4 regions of the Anoxybacillus sp. FSL W8-1294 genome follow, and region 1 is predicted to be linked to each of the others. Evidence: predicted binding sites of a transcription regulator. Region 1 holds the regulator's gene; each other region holds the start of a gene.

The links. Region 1 encodes Rex, which represses fermentation and respiration genes when NADH is low (regulators of the CRP and FNR family bind a similar motif). Its sites were predicted from a motif close to TTGTGAAATATTTCACAA; they were not measured.
Region 2: adhE (bifunctional acetaldehyde-CoA/alcohol dehydrogenase) is a predicted target of Rex. The motif match lies at 2,181-2,198, and genes of this name have one in related genera.
Region 3: NSQ23_RS05900 (nitrate reductase subunit alpha) is a predicted target of Rex. The motif match lies at 2,009-2,026, and genes of this name have one in related genera.
Region 4: NSQ23_RS05800 (NarK family nitrate/nitrite MFS transporter) is a predicted target of Rex. The motif match lies at 2,068-2,085, and genes of this name have one in related genera.

Annotation. Positions count from the first base shown of each region.
Region 1 covers NZ_CP150179.1:208,893-213,112, forward strand. Annotated here, with positions in the region: gene NSQ23_RS01230 (ABC-F family ATP-binding cassette domain-containing protein) at 117-2,012, opposite strand; gene NSQ23_RS01235 (redox-sensing transcriptional repressor Rex) at 2,240-2,875, shown strand; gene NSQ23_RS01240 (YdiK family protein) at 2,885-3,058, opposite strand; gene NSQ23_RS01245 (type II CAAX endopeptidase family protein) at 3,055-3,792, opposite strand; gene groES (co-chaperone GroES) at 4,096-4,220, shown strand, end outside.
Region 2 covers NZ_CP150179.1:2,897,776-2,901,995, reverse strand. Annotated here, with positions in the region: partial or broken gene NSQ23_RS15655 (FAD-dependent oxidoreductase) at 1-296, opposite strand, end outside; gene NSQ23_RS15650 (transcriptional regulator) at 437-1,729, shown strand; gene NSQ23_RS15645 (hypothetical protein) at 1,819-2,046, shown strand; gene adhE (bifunctional acetaldehyde-CoA/alcohol dehydrogenase) at 2,222-4,220, shown strand, end outside.
Region 3 covers NZ_CP150179.1:1,112,131-1,116,350, reverse strand. Annotated here, with positions in the region: gene NSQ23_RS05900 (nitrate reductase subunit alpha) at 1-1,944, opposite strand, end outside; gene NSQ23_RS05895 (hemerythrin domain-containing protein) at 2,085-2,612, opposite strand; gene NSQ23_RS05890 (Crp/Fnr family transcriptional regulator) at 2,728-3,417, opposite strand; gene NSQ23_RS05885 (ThiF family adenylyltransferase) at 3,434-4,220, opposite strand, start outside.
Region 4 covers NZ_CP150179.1:1,092,930-1,097,149, reverse strand. Annotated here, with positions in the region: gene modA (molybdate ABC transporter substrate-binding protein) at 1-585, opposite strand, end outside; gene NSQ23_RS05800 (NarK family nitrate/nitrite MFS transporter) at 656-1,987, opposite strand; gene NSQ23_RS05795 (hypothetical protein) at 2,153-2,356, shown strand; gene NSQ23_RS05790 (TIGR04053 family radical SAM/SPASM domain-containing protein) at 2,523-3,638, opposite strand; gene NSQ23_RS05785 (CDGSH iron-sulfur domain-containing protein) at 3,825-4,031, shown strand; gene NSQ23_RS05780 (iron-sulfur cluster biosynthesis family protein) at 4,063-4,220, opposite strand, start outside.

The DNA of each region.
Region 1 (4,220 bases):
CTTTTTTTGTTGTGGGTAATGTGGAAAAGTTGGTGAATAACTTATATTTAGGTGTTTTTTCTGTGGATATCTTTGTGTAAAAGATGAGCTAGCCCACAAATGGAGCTAGCTCGTTATTATTTTTGTAAAAGTTCCCATTGTTCGAATAACTCGTCGAATTTTTGTTTCAGCTCATCAATTTTTCCTTGAGTATCCCGAGCTTTTTCATAGTCGTTGTAACAGGAAGGATCATATAATTGTTGTTCATACGTAGCAATTTGTTGTTCGATTCGCTCCATTTCCGTTTCTAGCTGTTCGATTTTTCGTTGTCGTTGTCGTTCTAATTTTTTTCGTTCTTTTTCTTCTTCGTACGAACGTTTTGGTGACAACGATTCGCCCGTTTTAGTTTTTTGGCTAATTTGTCCAAGCTCAAGCAGCTCTGCTTTTTTTGCTACGTAATAATCATAGTCCCCTAAATACTCAACAAGACCGTCTGTGGATAACTCATATATTTTTGTTGCAATTTTGTTAATAAAATAACGATCGTGTGAAACGAATATAATTGTTCCTGGGTATTCTATGAGCGCTTGTTCTAGCACTTCTTTGCTATCTAAATCCAAATGGTTTGTCGGTTCATCTAAAACTAATACGTTTGCCTTCTTCATCATGAGTTTAGCGAGAGCGAGTCGCGCTTTTTCTCCACCGCTTAACGTCTGAACAGGCTTCAATACGTCGTCACCAGAAAATAAAAAGTTGCCGAGAATGGTCCGAATTTCTTTCTCTGTTCTTAATCGATCTTCGTCCCACAGTTCGTCGATCACTCGTTTGTTTGATGTTAATTGTGCTTGTTCTTGATCATAATAGCCAATTTGTACGTTTGTTCCGTAGCGTATTTCTCCTTGTTTTGGATGGAGTTGTTTGATGATCGTTTTTAAAAGAGTTGATTTTCCAATTCCATTGGGTCCAATTAGCGCAATACTATCTCCGCGAGTGATACGGAATGAAAGGTTTGTTGCGATGATGTGATCGTAACCGATTGCTAAGTTGTTAGCTGTCAGCACGTCGTTTCCGCTTGGGCGTTCGATTTCGAAACGAAACGATGCCGATTTTTCATCACCGAGTGGCTTGTCGATGATATTCATTTTTTCTAATTGTTTTCTACGGCTTTGTGCTCGCTTCGTTGTTGATGCACGAGCGATGTTGCGTTGAACAAAATCTTTTAATTTTGTAATTTCCTCTTGTTGTTTTTCATACAATTTTAGTTGTTGTTCAAATTGTTCAGCACGTTGTTGTAAGTAGCTTGTATAGTTTCCGACATATTTTTTTATTTTTGTGCGTGATAGTTCATACACTTGTGTCACGATTTGGTCAAGAAAATAGCGATCGTGGGAGACGATAAGAATGGCCCCATCGTAATTTTTTAAATATTGTTCAAGCCATTGCAACGTTTCCATATCTAAATGGTTTGTCGGTTCGTCTAAAATGAGCAAATCGGGCCTTGTAAGGAGCAGTTTACCAAGCGCTAGCCTCGTCCGCTGTCCACCGCTTAATGTAGATACTTTTGTCGTATAATCGTACTGTGAGAAGCGGAGACCATGAAGAACCGAACGAATATCTGCTTCATATTGATAGCCGCCTTTTTCTTTGAATTCTGTTTGTAAACGATCATATTGCTCAAGTAGGCGCTCATAGTCAGCATCATGTAAACTCATTTGTTGTTCTAGTTCGCGTAATTGTTTTTCCATTTGTTGTAGCGGGGCAAACACATCGAGCATTTCTTCCCAAATGGAACGATGCGCTTGCAACCCTGTATATTGATCTAAATAACCGATCGTTACGTGTTTCGGTTTAATGATTTCGCCTGTGTCGTATGACAACTGTCCGGCAATGATTTTTAATAATGTCGATTTTCCCGCGCCATTTCTTCCAACTAACGCAATACGGTCTTTTTCTTGTATTTCAAGCTTAATGTCTGATAAAACTTGTTCTGCTCCATATGATTTGGATAGTTGATTTACTTGTAAAATGATCATTCTTTCTCACCTCAATCTTCTTTTGATAGTGTAACGTACTTTCTTGATATTCGGCAACACTAGTGTACGAATAACAAATTTGACAAAAATAATAATAAAGGGTACAAAGGAAAGACAGAATGAAAAAAATAGTGTATAGTTTAGAAGTGGGAAGAATTTTTTAGACGTATAGGAGAGAAAAATGAAAGCGCTAACTATTTGTGAAAGGAAATGTGGGGGATTGACTCGTGAATAATGAACAACCAAAAATTCCGCAGGCGACCGCAAAGCGACTACCGTTGTACTATCGTTTTTTGAAAAACTTGCATGCATCAGGCAAGCAACGTGTATCTTCAGCGGAGTTAAGCGAAGCTGTAAAAGTCGATTCAGCAACGATTCGCCGAGATTTTTCATACTTTGGTGCGCTTGGAAAAAAAGGATACGGATATAATGTCAATTATTTGCTGTCATTTTTTCGTAAAACGTTAGACCAAGATGAGACGACAGAAGTGGCGTTATTTGGGGTTGGAAATTTAGGGACTGCATTTTTAAACTACAATTTCAGCAAAAATAATAATACGAAAATTGTGATGGCATTTGATGTCGATCCAGACAAAGTCGGAACGGAAGTAGGAGGAGTTCCTGTTTATCATTTAGATGAGCTGGAAGAAAAGCTCGGGGAGATTACAGTAGCTATTTTAACTGTGCCGGCTCAAGTTGCTCAACCGATTACCGACCGGCTAGTCCAAAAAGGTATTAAAGGAATTTTAAACTTTACACCTGCTCGCTTGCATGTGCCAGAACACATTCGTGTTCATCATATTGATTTAGCGGTCGAACTGCAGTCACTCGTTTACTTTTTAAAACATTACGGAAATGAGTAAACCTCCCGTTTACGAGCGGGAGGTTTTTTTTCGTAAAGAACGAATTCCTGCGCCGAAATCAAATGTAGCAATTAAAATAAATAGCATCGTTGTGATGTCCCAAATACCATCATCGGCGGTATGGACAGCAAAATAAGTAAATAGAATGCCAGTGAGAAAATAAAACAACGGTTCAGACTTCATGAAAACAGCCTCCAAATTACGAATTGCATTCGTTCTGCCTCACGCATAATGCTTTCGATTTCTTCAGCAAATAATGTTTGAATTGCAACGACAAAGGTGTTCATCAGTACATGTGCTGCAATAGGTACGAGAATGCGCTTTGTTTTGACATATAGGAAAGCAAATACAAATCCCATCGTTGCATAAAGAAGCAAATGTTCAAACTCTAAATGAACAACAGCAAATAAAAGTGAACTGACGAGCGCTGATAAGAAAAAATTGTATTTTTGATACAACGTCCCGAAAATAATTTTCCGAAAGATGATTTCCTCTAAAATTGGTCCGACGACTGATGTAACGAGTATAAGAGCTGGTGTCAATTTGACCATTTCAACGATGCGTCTCGTGTTTTCGGACCCCATTTCGACACCAAATAGGTGCATCTCAATATTAGCTGCAATGCCTTGGGCGAAAAGAGCGAGCAAAAACCCCCCAATCGCCCAAAAGAATGACATGCCAATCGATGCTTGATGGCGATCATAAGAGTATTTCATATCTTCTCTCATAAAATAAAGAACGAGAAAAAGGGCAATCGAAAAACTAATGACAGCCCAATAGCCTGAGGCGATCGATAAAGCTACTTCTTTATTTGATGCGTTAATAAATCCGCTATGCGCAAGTAAAGGAACGCCGACTAAACTCGATAGTTGCATAGCGACGTATGTAATGATGACATACCAATATTGCTTTTTCACATGTTCAACCCCTTCGTGCAAATTGTCTAGCTTTAGACGAGCATTTTCTAAGCGTCTGCTTCCTTAGCTGAGCGAATGATCGTCCTCTGCTTTCTAAATTGAATACTTTTTCATTTTATCATATTTTTTGTATGAATTTCGAAAGGAAAGACATAATGTTAAAGAGGGAATCATTTAATGAAAAATTTTTAACTTCCTACTTGCAAAATTAAAAAAAGTTCATTAATATAATAAGTGTGTTAGCACTCAATAAGAATGAGTGCTAATAACGGAACGAAAATCTAATTAAGGAGGTCGTTTGCCGTGTTGAAGCCACTAGGTGATCGTATTGTCATTGAATTAATTCAAACTGAAGAAAAAACAGCGAGCGGAATTGTCTTACCAGACACAGCAAAAGAAAAACCACAAGAAGGAAAAGTTGTGGCAGT
Region 2 (4,220 bases), 250 kb from region 1:
TCGTAATATTTCCGAGCGTTCTCTTCCCCGACATGTGAAATAAGTTCGTGGTAAATAAGATCGTGCTGGGCAGTAATTTTTGCCGTCGTATGCCCTGTTGTGCCGTGACATAGTCGATTTGCTTCGATGACGGCGACACGCACGCCTTGTTTAGCGAGCAAATAAGCGGTTGTAATACCTGTTATTCCTCCACCAATAATCGCTACATCCGTTTTAATCGGCTTTGTCAAAGGCGGAAAGGATGGTATTGTTGTTGTTTGTAGCCAATACGATTGAGATAACTTTGGTAAAGACATGTTTTTGTTCCTCCATACCCATGTTTTTCTTAATTTTCCCCAAACCGAAAAGTTTATGATGAACATTTGCAAAGATGATAAAATGGAAATAGACGAGTATCGAAACGTTTTAATAACATAACGTAAGAGGGAGAGTTAAAGTGAATAAAGATGCAAATATTCGTTTACAAGATAACGTCGTGTTAGAACATTATGGGCTTAATGAGCTGCATTTAGAATCTGTTCGCCATTATCGCGAACAATTTGCAAAAGTGAAACCAAACCACCCGTGGAACGGATTAGAAACAAAAGATTTTTTATATAAAATCGGCGCATGGGGAAAAATACGAGACACAAACAAAGAGGGACTCACACTCGCAGGACTTCTTATGTTTAGCGAAGAGCGAATGATTACAGAAGTTTTACCACAATACTTTTTAGAGTATCGTGAATATGGAGATGATGAGCTGCATTGGTCAAACCGTTTTACTTCACAGGACGGAACATGGTCGGGAAATATTTATGATTTTTATTTTAAAGTGATGCACGAGGTCAACGACGTATCACAAGTTGAAAAAGACGCTGTCCATGAAGCGTTAATGAATGCAATCGTCCATGCTGATTATAGCGGTGATGGAGGGATTATTGTTGAACGGCAGCGATCATGTATTCAAATGTCTAACCCTGGTTTGTTTGGTATTCCTTTAGAACAAGCAAATAGTGGTGGAGTCAGCTATTTGCGCAATCCAAATATGTTTAAAATGTTTATTTACATTCAGTTTTGTAAACGTGCTGGAGTCGGTTTAAAAACGATGGAGACAATTTACTCACAACAATTTGCTGTTGAGCAATATGATTTTCAAAAACGAACGGTTGTTACATTGCCTATTGTGTCCTTCCCAGAAAGACACGACTATATAAATGAGATCGAGGCATTGAGTGATTGGATGGGCGATGCACCATTATCAGACTCCATAAATAAAGAAAACAACTCCTATAATAACGATCAAAACTCCGTAAATAATGAGTTTGAGTCCGTAAATAAAGACCCAAACTCCTTAAATATCGAAATAAACCCCGTAAATAAAGTGCTTGACTCCATAAATAAAAAGGATAGCTCCGTAAATAAAGATGATAACTCCGTAAACATCTCATTCAACTCCGTAAATAAATTGGATGAGGAAGAAGAAAGAAATATCGATCAGGAGCTATGGAGCATTGCTGAAATTGCGCGTAAGAAAAAAAGACTTGCACCGGCAAAGATGGAAGAAGTCATTTTGCAACTATGTGCCCATCGGCCATTAATGTTAAAAGAATTAGCTTATTTATTAGATCGAACGCCAGACGGGCTGCGCAACAATTATTTAGGAAAGTTATTAGCGGAAGGGAAAATGCGTTTGAAGTATCCAGAACAACTGAATCACCCGAGACAGGCATATATAACGAATAAGTAATATTCATGATTTGTTCAATGTTTCACAATCTAAAAATAAAAAATCATGTTACAATGATGGTAACAACAGAAAAGTTGAGGTGACGGCTGATGCTTATATGTGAATGGAGAGACTTTTCGACAGATGCAGAAACATATACATTGGGATTATTCGAAAAGATGATTGGCGATGAATTTGAAGCGATGATGTTTGAAGATGATCAAGATATTCCTTCTTATATATGGACGGTTAACTACGTCGTGATCGTTAAACGGAATACGCGTATGTACAACGATATTTCTTTTACAAAAATTCCACGCAATCCAGTATGTGAGTAACCGTCTTCTTCATGAGAAGCGGTTCTCTTATACAATATATTTGTTCAATATTTCACAAAGTTGACACACACAAACAAAACCTAATTCATTAAAATAAAAATGTGAAAACAATCACATTTTTATTTTCAACTAATTTGTGAATCTTTTCACAAAAATGATTATGGGAGGGGCTTATATGGCTGTGGAGGAAAAAGTATTAGACCAAAAGAAAGAAGTTACAAAAATGATTGATACGCTCGTTGCTAATGCTCAAAAAGCGCTTAAAGCGTTTCGTGATTACGATCAAGAAACGATTGATCATATTGTTAAACAAATGGCGTTAGCTGGGCTTGATAAACATATGTATTTAGCGAAACTAGCCATTGAAGAAACAAAGCGCGGCGTGTATGAAGATAAAATTATTAAAAACATTTTTGCGACAGAATACATTTATCATAACATCAAATATGATAAAACCGTCGGCGTTATTCGCGAAAATGAACAGGAAGGCGTCATTGAAATTGCAGAGCCAGTAGGCGTCATCGCCGGGGTAACCCCAGTCACGAACCCGACTTCAACAACAATGTTTAAAGCGCTCATTTCTATTAAAACGCGCAATCCAATCATTTTTGCGTTCCACCCATCTGCGCAAAAATGTAGCAGTGAAGCAGCACGTATTTTGCGCGATGCAGCCATTGCTGCGGGTGCGCCAGAACATTGTATTCAATGGATTGAAACTCCTTCTGTCGAAGCAACGCAACAATTGATGCATCACCCTGGTGTTTCGCTTATTCTTGCGACAGGTGGAGCAGGCATGGTGAAAGCGGCATATAGCTCAGGAAAGCCAGCATTAGGGGTTGGACCTGGTAACGTGCCTTGCTATATTGAGAAAACAGCAAATATTAAACGCGCGGTGAACGACCTTATTCTTTCAAAAACGTTTGATAACGGAATGATTTGTGCATCTGAACAAGCGGTCATTATTGATAAAGAGATTTATGATGCGGTGAAAAACGAAATGATCGCAAATAAGTGCTATTTCTTAAACGAAGAAGAAAAGAAAAAAGTTGAAAAGCTTGTTATCAATGAAAATACGTGTGCAGTCAATCCGAATATTGTCGGTAAACCAGCGTATGAAATTGCAAAAATGGCAGGCGTTGATGTACCTGTTGATACGAAAATTCTTGTAGCCGAATTAAAAAGCGTCGGTCCACAAGAACCACTTTCTCGTGAAAAACTAAGTCCAGTGTTGGCGTGCTATAAAGTAAACAGCACAGAAGAAGGATTAAAGCGGGCAGAAGAAGTGCTTGAATTTGGTGGACTTGGCCACTCCGCTGTCATTCATTCAGAAAATCAAGAAGTCATTCTTGAATTCGGTAAGCGAATGAAAGCAGGACGAATTATTTCGAACGCACCATCTTCACAAGGGGCGATCGGTGATATTTACAACGCATACATTCCGTCATTGACGCTCGGTTGTGGTACATTCGGTGGCAACTCTGTTTCAACAAACGTCGGTGCGACACATTTAATTAATATTAAAAAATTAGCGAGAAGGAATGTAAACATGCAGTGGTTTAAAGTTCCACCAAAAATTTATTTTGAAAAACATGCGACACAATATTTAGCGAAAATGCCAAACATCTCACGTGCCTTTATCGTTACAGACCCGGGTATGGTGAAGCTCGGCTATGTCGATAAAGTGTTATACTATTTGCGTAAACGTCCAGATTATGTGCATTGCGAAATTTTCTCAGAAGTTGAACCAGATCCATCGATTGAAACAGTGATGAAAGGTGCCGACATGATGCATGCGTTCCAGCCAGACGTCATCATCGCGCTCGGCGGTGGTTCGGCGATGGACGCGGCGAAAGCGATGTGGTTGTTCTATGAACATCCAAATACCGACTTTAATGGCTTAAAACAAAAGTTTTTAGATATTCGTAAACGCGTATTTAAATATCCAAAACTCGGTCAAAAAGCGCAATTTGTCGCGATTCCAACAACGTCTGGTACAGGTTCAGAAGTCACATCATTTGCGGTCATTACAGATAAGAAAAATAACGTCAAATATCCGCTTGCTGACTACGAGTTAACACCAGATGTCGCCATCGTTGACCCACAATTCGTCATGACGATGCCAAAACATATTACAGCGGATACAGGTATGGACGTATTAACACATGCGATTGAAG
Region 3 (4,220 bases), 900 kb from region 1:
ATAAGACGGAAGCCAACCTAAACGCGCCGCAAGGACGTTATAATCGGCATAATGTTGGTAACGCGCCTCTTTAACAAGCGGTGAGACGAGTTGCCCAACCGGCGTATCCTCATACCGCCATTGATCCGTTGCAAAATAATAAAATGATGTGCCGTTTTGCAGTTTTGGTGGAGCCTGCCAATCTCGTGCCGTCATAATCGTTTGCCAACCTTCTACCGGGCGCAATTTTTCTTGACCAACATAATGCGCCCAACCACCCCCGTTTACTCCTTGTGCACCAACGAATAAAACGAGGTTTAAGACGGCACGATAAATCGTATCTGAGTTAAACCAATGGTTAATCCCTGCGCCAACGATAATCATTGAGCGACCTTTTGTATCGATTGCATTTTGAGCGAACTCGCGCGCAATTTGAATAACGAGATCGCGCTTCACACCTGTGATGTTTTCTTGCCATGCTGGCGTAAACGGAATAAGGTCATCGTATGTTTTCGCTACTTCACCACCGATCCCACGATCAACCCCATAGTTAGCAAGCACTAAATCATATACGGTCGTAACGTATAATTCTTCATGCTCCATTTGTACGCGTTTTACAGGCACAGCACGTTTTAAAATTTTGTTTCCATCATGAGAAAAATACGGAATTTGTATAGTTACAACCTTGTCTTCTATGCCTAACATCGTCAGTCGCGGCTCGATCGCTTCCTCTGTTTCTTCGTCTACCATGTTTAAGTTCCATTTTCCTTTGTTTTCCCAGCGTGAACCAATTGTTCCATTCGGAATCGCAAAATCATTTGTTCGTTCATTCCAAAGCGCTGGTTTCCATTCCCCATTTGTCGTGTTCCGTCCAATATCAGACGCGTGTAGGAAACGATCAGCAACAAATTGCCCATCTTCTTTCTTTTTCAACGTAACTAAAAATGGAAAATCGGTGTATGTTTTCGCGTAGTTTGTAAAGTATTGTACTTGTCTATCTACATAAAACTCTTTTAAAATAACGTGCCCCATCGCCATCGCTAAAGCGCCGTCTGTCCCTTGTTTAACGCTCAACCATTCATCCGCGAACTTCGTCGATTCAGCAAAGTCTGGACTAATCGAGACGACTTTTGTTCCTTTGTATCGAACTTCTGCTAAAAAGTGAGCGTCTGGAGTACGCGTCATTGGAATGTTTGATCCCCATGTCATAATGTAACCAGCGTTATACCAGTCGCTACTTTCTGGAACGTCCGTTTGATCTCCCCAAATTTGTGGTGAAGCTGGTGGCAAGTCAGCGTACCAATCATAAAAGCTTAACATCGGTCCACCCATTAATGACATAAAGCGTGCACCTGCTGCATGGCTAACCATCGACATTGCGGGAATTGGAGAAAAACCAACGTTTCGATCTGGACCATATTTCATGACTGTATAAAGTAAAGAGGTGGCAACAAGTTTTAATACTTCATCCCACTCCGCACGAACAAATCCACCTTTTCCACGCGCCTGCTTATAACGCTTTGCTTTCTCCGGGTTTTCAACGATGCTTTTCCAAGCATCAATCGGATTTTTATGTTGCTGCAATGCTTCACGCCACATATTTAACAACACGCCACGAACGTACGGGTACTTCACGCGAAGCGGGCTATAAATATACCAAGAAAAACTTGCCCCACGCGGACAGCCCCGCGGTTCAAAATCGGGCATATCCGGTCCTGTTGTTGGATAGTCGAGTTTTTGACCTTCCCATGTGACGATACCGTCTTTCACATAAATATCCCAACTACATGAACCTGTACAGTTTACGCCATGTGTTGAGCGTACGACCTTGTCATGTTGCCATCTTCTACGATATATTTGCTCCCAATCGCGATCTTGATATGTGACTTCACTATGCGCATCTGCATGACGTTCAATCGGTTTCACGTAGTTCAATCGTTTGAACAACGGTGACTTCTTTTTCACATCGCTCACTCCTCTTCGTATGAAATCCTTCTATCTCCACTATAAACGGGAACATCACAAATAAATGTGAGGTACCTCACATGTTTTTTAATTGTCACAAATATGTCGAAATATATAAAAAAGGCCGACTAAATCATTAGTCAGCCTTCTATTTCGTTTATTTTTTTCGCAAGTTCTTCTTTTTCTTCAGATGATAATAGCTTTTCTGCCATCGGGAAAAGAACGCATTCTTCTTTCGTAAAATGATCGGTTAAAATCATATAAGCGTTCATCACATAGGAAGCGAGTTCTCTCGCTTCATGGATGTCAATCGTTTCCGTTTTCTTTAAGAACGTCGAGATGTTTTCTTTCGCTTCATGATGTTCATATTCCATCACCGCAATCGGTCCAGATTCTCTGCCGATGTATCGAGCCATCATAGGGAAAAGAACATCTTCTTCGCGACGAGAATGAGGATCGAGCTCTTGTAAAAATTGCTGCACATTTTCGCGTAAACGAACGAGCGCTTCGAGCACATTTTCTTCTTCCCCGTTATAAATTTTTTGTGCGGCAACAAATAGCGCGTATTTTTTTTCATTTAACGGCTCGTGTTCTTCTTTTAACCGTTGTAAAGGCGGACATAATTCAACTTCTCCGTCTCCAATGATGCTGCATGGTGAAAATTCCATCGTTTCTCCCTCTTTCCTTTTACTATTTACATGTTTATTGTACAAGAGAATGCGCGCGGGCTTGTGTGATGCGCATCACATCATTCAATCAAAAAATGAATATCGATTGACATTTTCACTCGATGTTACAGTATGACGAAGGACAGTTTTCACAATTAATTTGCCGCTTTAAATAATCTAAACTATGAATAATAATTTTCCGCCCTTTAAAGGAAACGATCCCTTTACTTTTCAATGCGTTCAATTCACGATTCACACTTTCACGCGATGTCGAACTGAAATGCGCTAAATCTTGGTGAGTAATCGGAACATCTAACAAAATACCATCGCTCGTTTGCACGCCATAACTATTGGCCATGCGGATAAGAGTAGAGTAAAGCGCCCCTTTTTTTCCATACAGTACGAGATCGCGAAATTTCGTATGTTGTTTTCGAAAATGATCGGTCATCATTTTTAAAAATTCCACCGCAAATTCCGGATTCGCGAGCAGCTCTTTTTCAATCGACTCGTTTTTAATGATGAGCACTTCGCTATCTTCCAATGCTCGAGCGTTAAATAAATATCGTCCGTTATCGGAGAAAATCATCAATTCCCCAATGACCGCATTCGGTCCGCACAACCGTAAACAAAGCTCTTTTCCGTCACCGGAAAATTTGCTGATTTGAAATTTTCCAGACAGCACAACAAAAAAGTTCTCGCCCACTTGCCCTTCTTGAAATAAAAACATTCCTTTTTTTACTTTGGCAGTCTTATACGCTAAGTTTTTTAATTGTTCGAAGTGTTTTTTGCTTAATATATTCGACATCATGCTGCCTCCTTCCTTAAGCAAAATATTTTTGATACAAGGAGCGTGCATCCATTAAATCTTTTGTGCCATGAATGAGCATTCTTCCGTCCGCAAACAAAACCGTGCGATGCCCTTCTAATTCGGTGATCATTAAATAATCATTGTATTGTACTTTTTGTCCGCTTGCTTTGATTTGTTGCGCCATTTCCTTTAAATCAAACGAATGAGGATGGCGAATTTGCACCGTTTCTCTTCCACATAAAACGGCCATTTTTGCTTTTGGTTCTTGAAGCGATGGATACGATCGATGCTCTCCGCAAGAAGGGCATTGCTTATTTTTTAATTTGTTCACTTTCAGAAAACGATGTTCATTTTTCCATAAATCAAACACAACGAGAGAATCCCGAATCGCTCGTTCATCTTCAACTAAAATTTTGAGCGCTTCTGCTGTTTGATAAGAAGCGACCATCTGAACCGTCGGTGCAATAATGCCAATGTTGTCACATGTCATATGATAAGAAGGCAAATGATGAACCAAGCAGCGAAAACAAGGCGTTTTTCCAGGGATCATCGCAAACGATAAGCCGTAACTTCCGACGCAAGCTCCATAAATCCAAGGAACGTTATATTTTTGAGCTAAATCATTGATTAGAAACCGCGTTTCAAAGTTATCGGTTCCATCGATCACGACATCGACACCTTGTTCAAAGATCGAAACGAATGGTTCATCATCGGCATCCATGACAAACGCACGTATTTCCACATCATGATTGATCGCTTCTAATCGCTGTTTTGCTGCAATCGCTTTTGGCAATCCGCTT
Region 4 (4,220 bases), 880 kb from region 1:
TGGAAGATGATGATCCTTCATTAGTGCAAGTGCCACGATCGCCACTTCAACGTTGCCCGATTCCACATAAGCAAGCGTATCAGCAATGTTTTTCCCATAAACAAGCTTCGGCTCTACTTGTTCCCATAAACCCGCTTTCTGTAACGCTTGCTTTGCTGCTAGTCCATACGGTGCATGATCCGGGTTAGCAATCGCCACTTTTTTCACTTCTTTTTTCAGTAAATCTTGTAATGACGTTACAGCTACTCCTTCTTTTACGGCAAGTCCAATGCGCCCAAAGGCGTATATGTTTTTTGTTTGTTCAAGAGCGATATGCTCGCGAACGAGTTCATCGACATATTCTACATTCGCTGAAGCAAACATGTCAAATGGAGCCCCTTGCTTAATTTGTTCTGCTAGCTGACCACTCGAACCGAAAACAAATGTAACGTCTATTCCCGTTTCTTTTTTAAACTGCTTCCCAACTTCTTTAAATGCATGGGTTAAATCTGCAGCTGCCGCAACTTTAATGGATGGTGTCGCATTTGGTTGAGCGGCGTGAGGATTACATGCCACTAATAACAAAATCATAATAAAAAAACACATTTTTCTCACTTTAGTCCCTCCATATATCAAAAGGGAATATCTATTACAGATATCCCCTTCTTTTATTCTTCTAACATTTCACTTCCGCATTTTTTCTAGCATAATAATACCAGTTCATAATCAAAGATACAACATAAAATGCGATAAAGAAATAAAATGCCGTAATTGGTGTACCTGTATTTTGGGAAGCCCAACCAAACAATTTTGGAATAAAGAATGAACCATATGCCGCAAACGCTGCCGTAAAACCAAGAACAGGTGCTGCTTCTTTTGGTGGGAAGATGATTGGGATCATTTGGAATGTTGACCCTGATCCCATTCCAGCAGCAATAAATAAGATCATGAAAGATACAATAAATCCGATAAATTGTTTTTCAGTTGTAAAATACATAACCGCAGCAGCACCAAGCCCCATAACAATTAAAACGTAGTTTGTTACACGCGCTCCTCCTAATTTATCGGCCAACCATCCACCGACCGGACGGAATGCAGCTGCTAAAAACGCTCCTAAAAAGGCGAGCGATGCATGTTCTGGAAATTGTGATGTTAATAAAAGAGGAAACGCCGCGGCATATCCAATAAACGAACCGAACGTTGCAACATATAACCATGTCATAATCCATGTATGTTTTCGTTTGACGATAACAAACTGCTCCGATACAGATTGTTTTACGTTGGGCAAGTTATCCATACCGAAATATGCTAAAATCGTAAAAAACACAATCGGAATGACCCAAATAAATGCAGCGTTTTGCAACCAAACTTTTGAACCGTCTGCCAACACTTGTGGTTCGCCACCGATCTCTCCAAACACACCAACTGTTACGATCAACGGTGTAACAAACTGAACGACCGATACACCCATGTTTCCAAGGCCACCGTTAATGCCAAGTGCTGTTCCTTTTTCTTTTTTCGGGAAGAAAAAGCTAATGTTAGCTAATGCAGATGCAAAGTTTCCTCCACCAAGCCCACAGAGAGCAGCTAATAGTAACATTACCCAATACGGTGTATCGGGATTTTGGACTGCCAATCCAAGTCCAATGGCAGGAATAAGTAACACCCCTGTCGAAAAAACAGTCCAGTTTTTTCCTCCGAATTTCCCGACTGCAAACGTATAAACGAAGCGTAACGTTGCCCCAACTAATCCCGGCACAGCAGCTAACGTAAACAATTGACTTTGCGTAAACTGAAAACCAATGTCATTTAATCGGGCGGCAATGATAGACCAAATTTGCCAGACGATAAATGCAAGCATTAGTGTTGGAACGGAGATCCAAAGATTTCGGCGAGCATGTTTTTTCCCTTCTTTTTCCCAAAACACAGGATCCTCTGGGTTCCAATACGAACCGATACGACTTTTCCGTTCAACATATTGTGACACCGTTTTCAATGTTTGACTCATAACAATCGTCTCTCCTTTTTGAAGTATGATTGTAAAAATGGTTTCTGTACTTTCATCATAAAGAAAGCACATAAATAAAAATGTGATGTGTATCACATTTTCTGAAACGTTCATACAATGTTAAAAAATGATATTTAAGCAATCGTTTTACGTAACTGTCTCATGATGAGCATCGCAACCATCATCGTCGCTGCAACCTACCAAAAACCGTATGAATACGAATTTGTCCATTGTTTAAACATACCTAAAATATTAGGTAAAAAGAACCCTCCTAAACCATCTGCGGCACCGACAAAACCTGTTAAAATTGTTTTAATCGTTCCATCTTTATTTCCCCCTTCGCTCTATCATTTAGCAATTTTATCGTAAAAAAATTTATTAATCGGTACTGCTATATTGTTCGCAATTTTTGTTATGTTCACAAAATTTTCATACGTTCTTTCATATGAATAAAATGTTTGTAGAAAAAAGACAAGTTCCCAATTTACACAAATAAGGAACTTATCGCCTGTATGGATGAATAGAAAAAAGCCGGCTATTCGCCGACCCTTTCTTTTTGCCTCCACGCCTTCGGGATGTAGATGCAGTACGGTTCGCTTGCTAAGTAATCGCCTGTAACCGCATATGCTCTTGAACGCGATCCGCCACAAACGTAGCGAAATTCACATACGCCACATTTTCCTTTATATCCGTCTGGATTTCTTAACTGTTTGAAAATCAGAGAATGGCGATAAATATGGGATAACGGTTGTTCACGTACATTCCCTGCTTTTACAGGCAATAGTCCACTTGGATATACGTCACCAATATGCGAAATAAATACAAAACCGTTTCCATCGTTTACTCCTTTTGGGGCACGTCCTAGCCCATCTACTTGCCCGGTCAGCCCTTTCATTAACACGTCTTCATAACGAATGTCACCGTGAATTTGTTGCTCTCGCATTTTTTGCTGCAACACAACACGTCGATAATGTTGTCCTGCAGTCGTTTTAATATCAAACGGTACACGTTTACTCGTTTCATAAAGCCAACGAAACACTTTTTCATGCTCAACGGGTGAAATCATATCCGTCTCTTTCCCCCTGCCTGTCGGTACGAGAAAAAATACGCTCCAAAGCACACATCCAAGCTTTTCAACAAGTTGCACCATTTCATCAAGAACATGAACATTATATCGAGAAATGACCGTATTAATTTGCACCGGTATTTCCAACTCATGTAAATATTCGATCGCCTTCATCGTTAAATCAAAAGAGCCGGACATGCCCCGAAAATGGTCATGAATTTCCGCGTTTGGGCCATCTAAACTAAATGCCCATCGCGCTAAGCCGACTTCTTTTGCTTTTCGGATCGCTTCTTTTGTCACGTTTGGTGTTGCACTTGGGGTCATCGATACACGAAGTCCTTTATCAATCGCATATTTAGCGATGTCGTACACATCTGGACGCATCAGTGGATCGCCACCTGTGAACACGAGAAGAGGCTGATCCATTTCATAAATGTCATCAATAAGTTGTTTTCCCTCTTCAAACGTTAATTCACATGGGTCACGATGATATTGCGCTTCGGCCCGACAATGAAGACAGTTGAGTTGACACGCTCGCGTCAACTCCCATATAACGATAAATGGATTTTGATGAAAATCACGCATTTTGATCCCTCCGATTCAATCACTACTTCCCATTGTACAAGAAGGAATATTTATATCATGTGACATTGATCACAAAAAATCACATCCATTTATCTTGTCACTGTTCTGACAAATATGCACGTCCTTGCATTTCTAATATAAAATAGATAGTATATACGATATAAGGTATACAAGGAGGTGGAATATATGGCAAAAGTACAAATTAAAGTGATGGATAATGGTTCATTTCGTGTAACCGGCGATGTCGAATTAATTGACATGGAAGGAAACAAGTTTGAAACAAAAGAAACGTTTTCTCTCTGTCGTTGTGGGCTCTCACAAAACATGCCGTTTTGTGATGCAGCCCATAAAGGAAAATTTCAATCGGTCGTTCGCGCCCCGAAAAACGAATGAGCCCGGCTTTTATTCCGGGCTTTTTTATTTTTTAGCGCTCAACCAGTGACATGCGCGGATTCAATATTTGATTTGGACTTTTTAATTGAAAACACCCTGCTCCATCGACAACGTCAAGCGTCATTTGATCATCGAAAAAAATGAGCTGATGTTTTTCCATCCAAATGGGCATATCGTTTGTTTCAATCT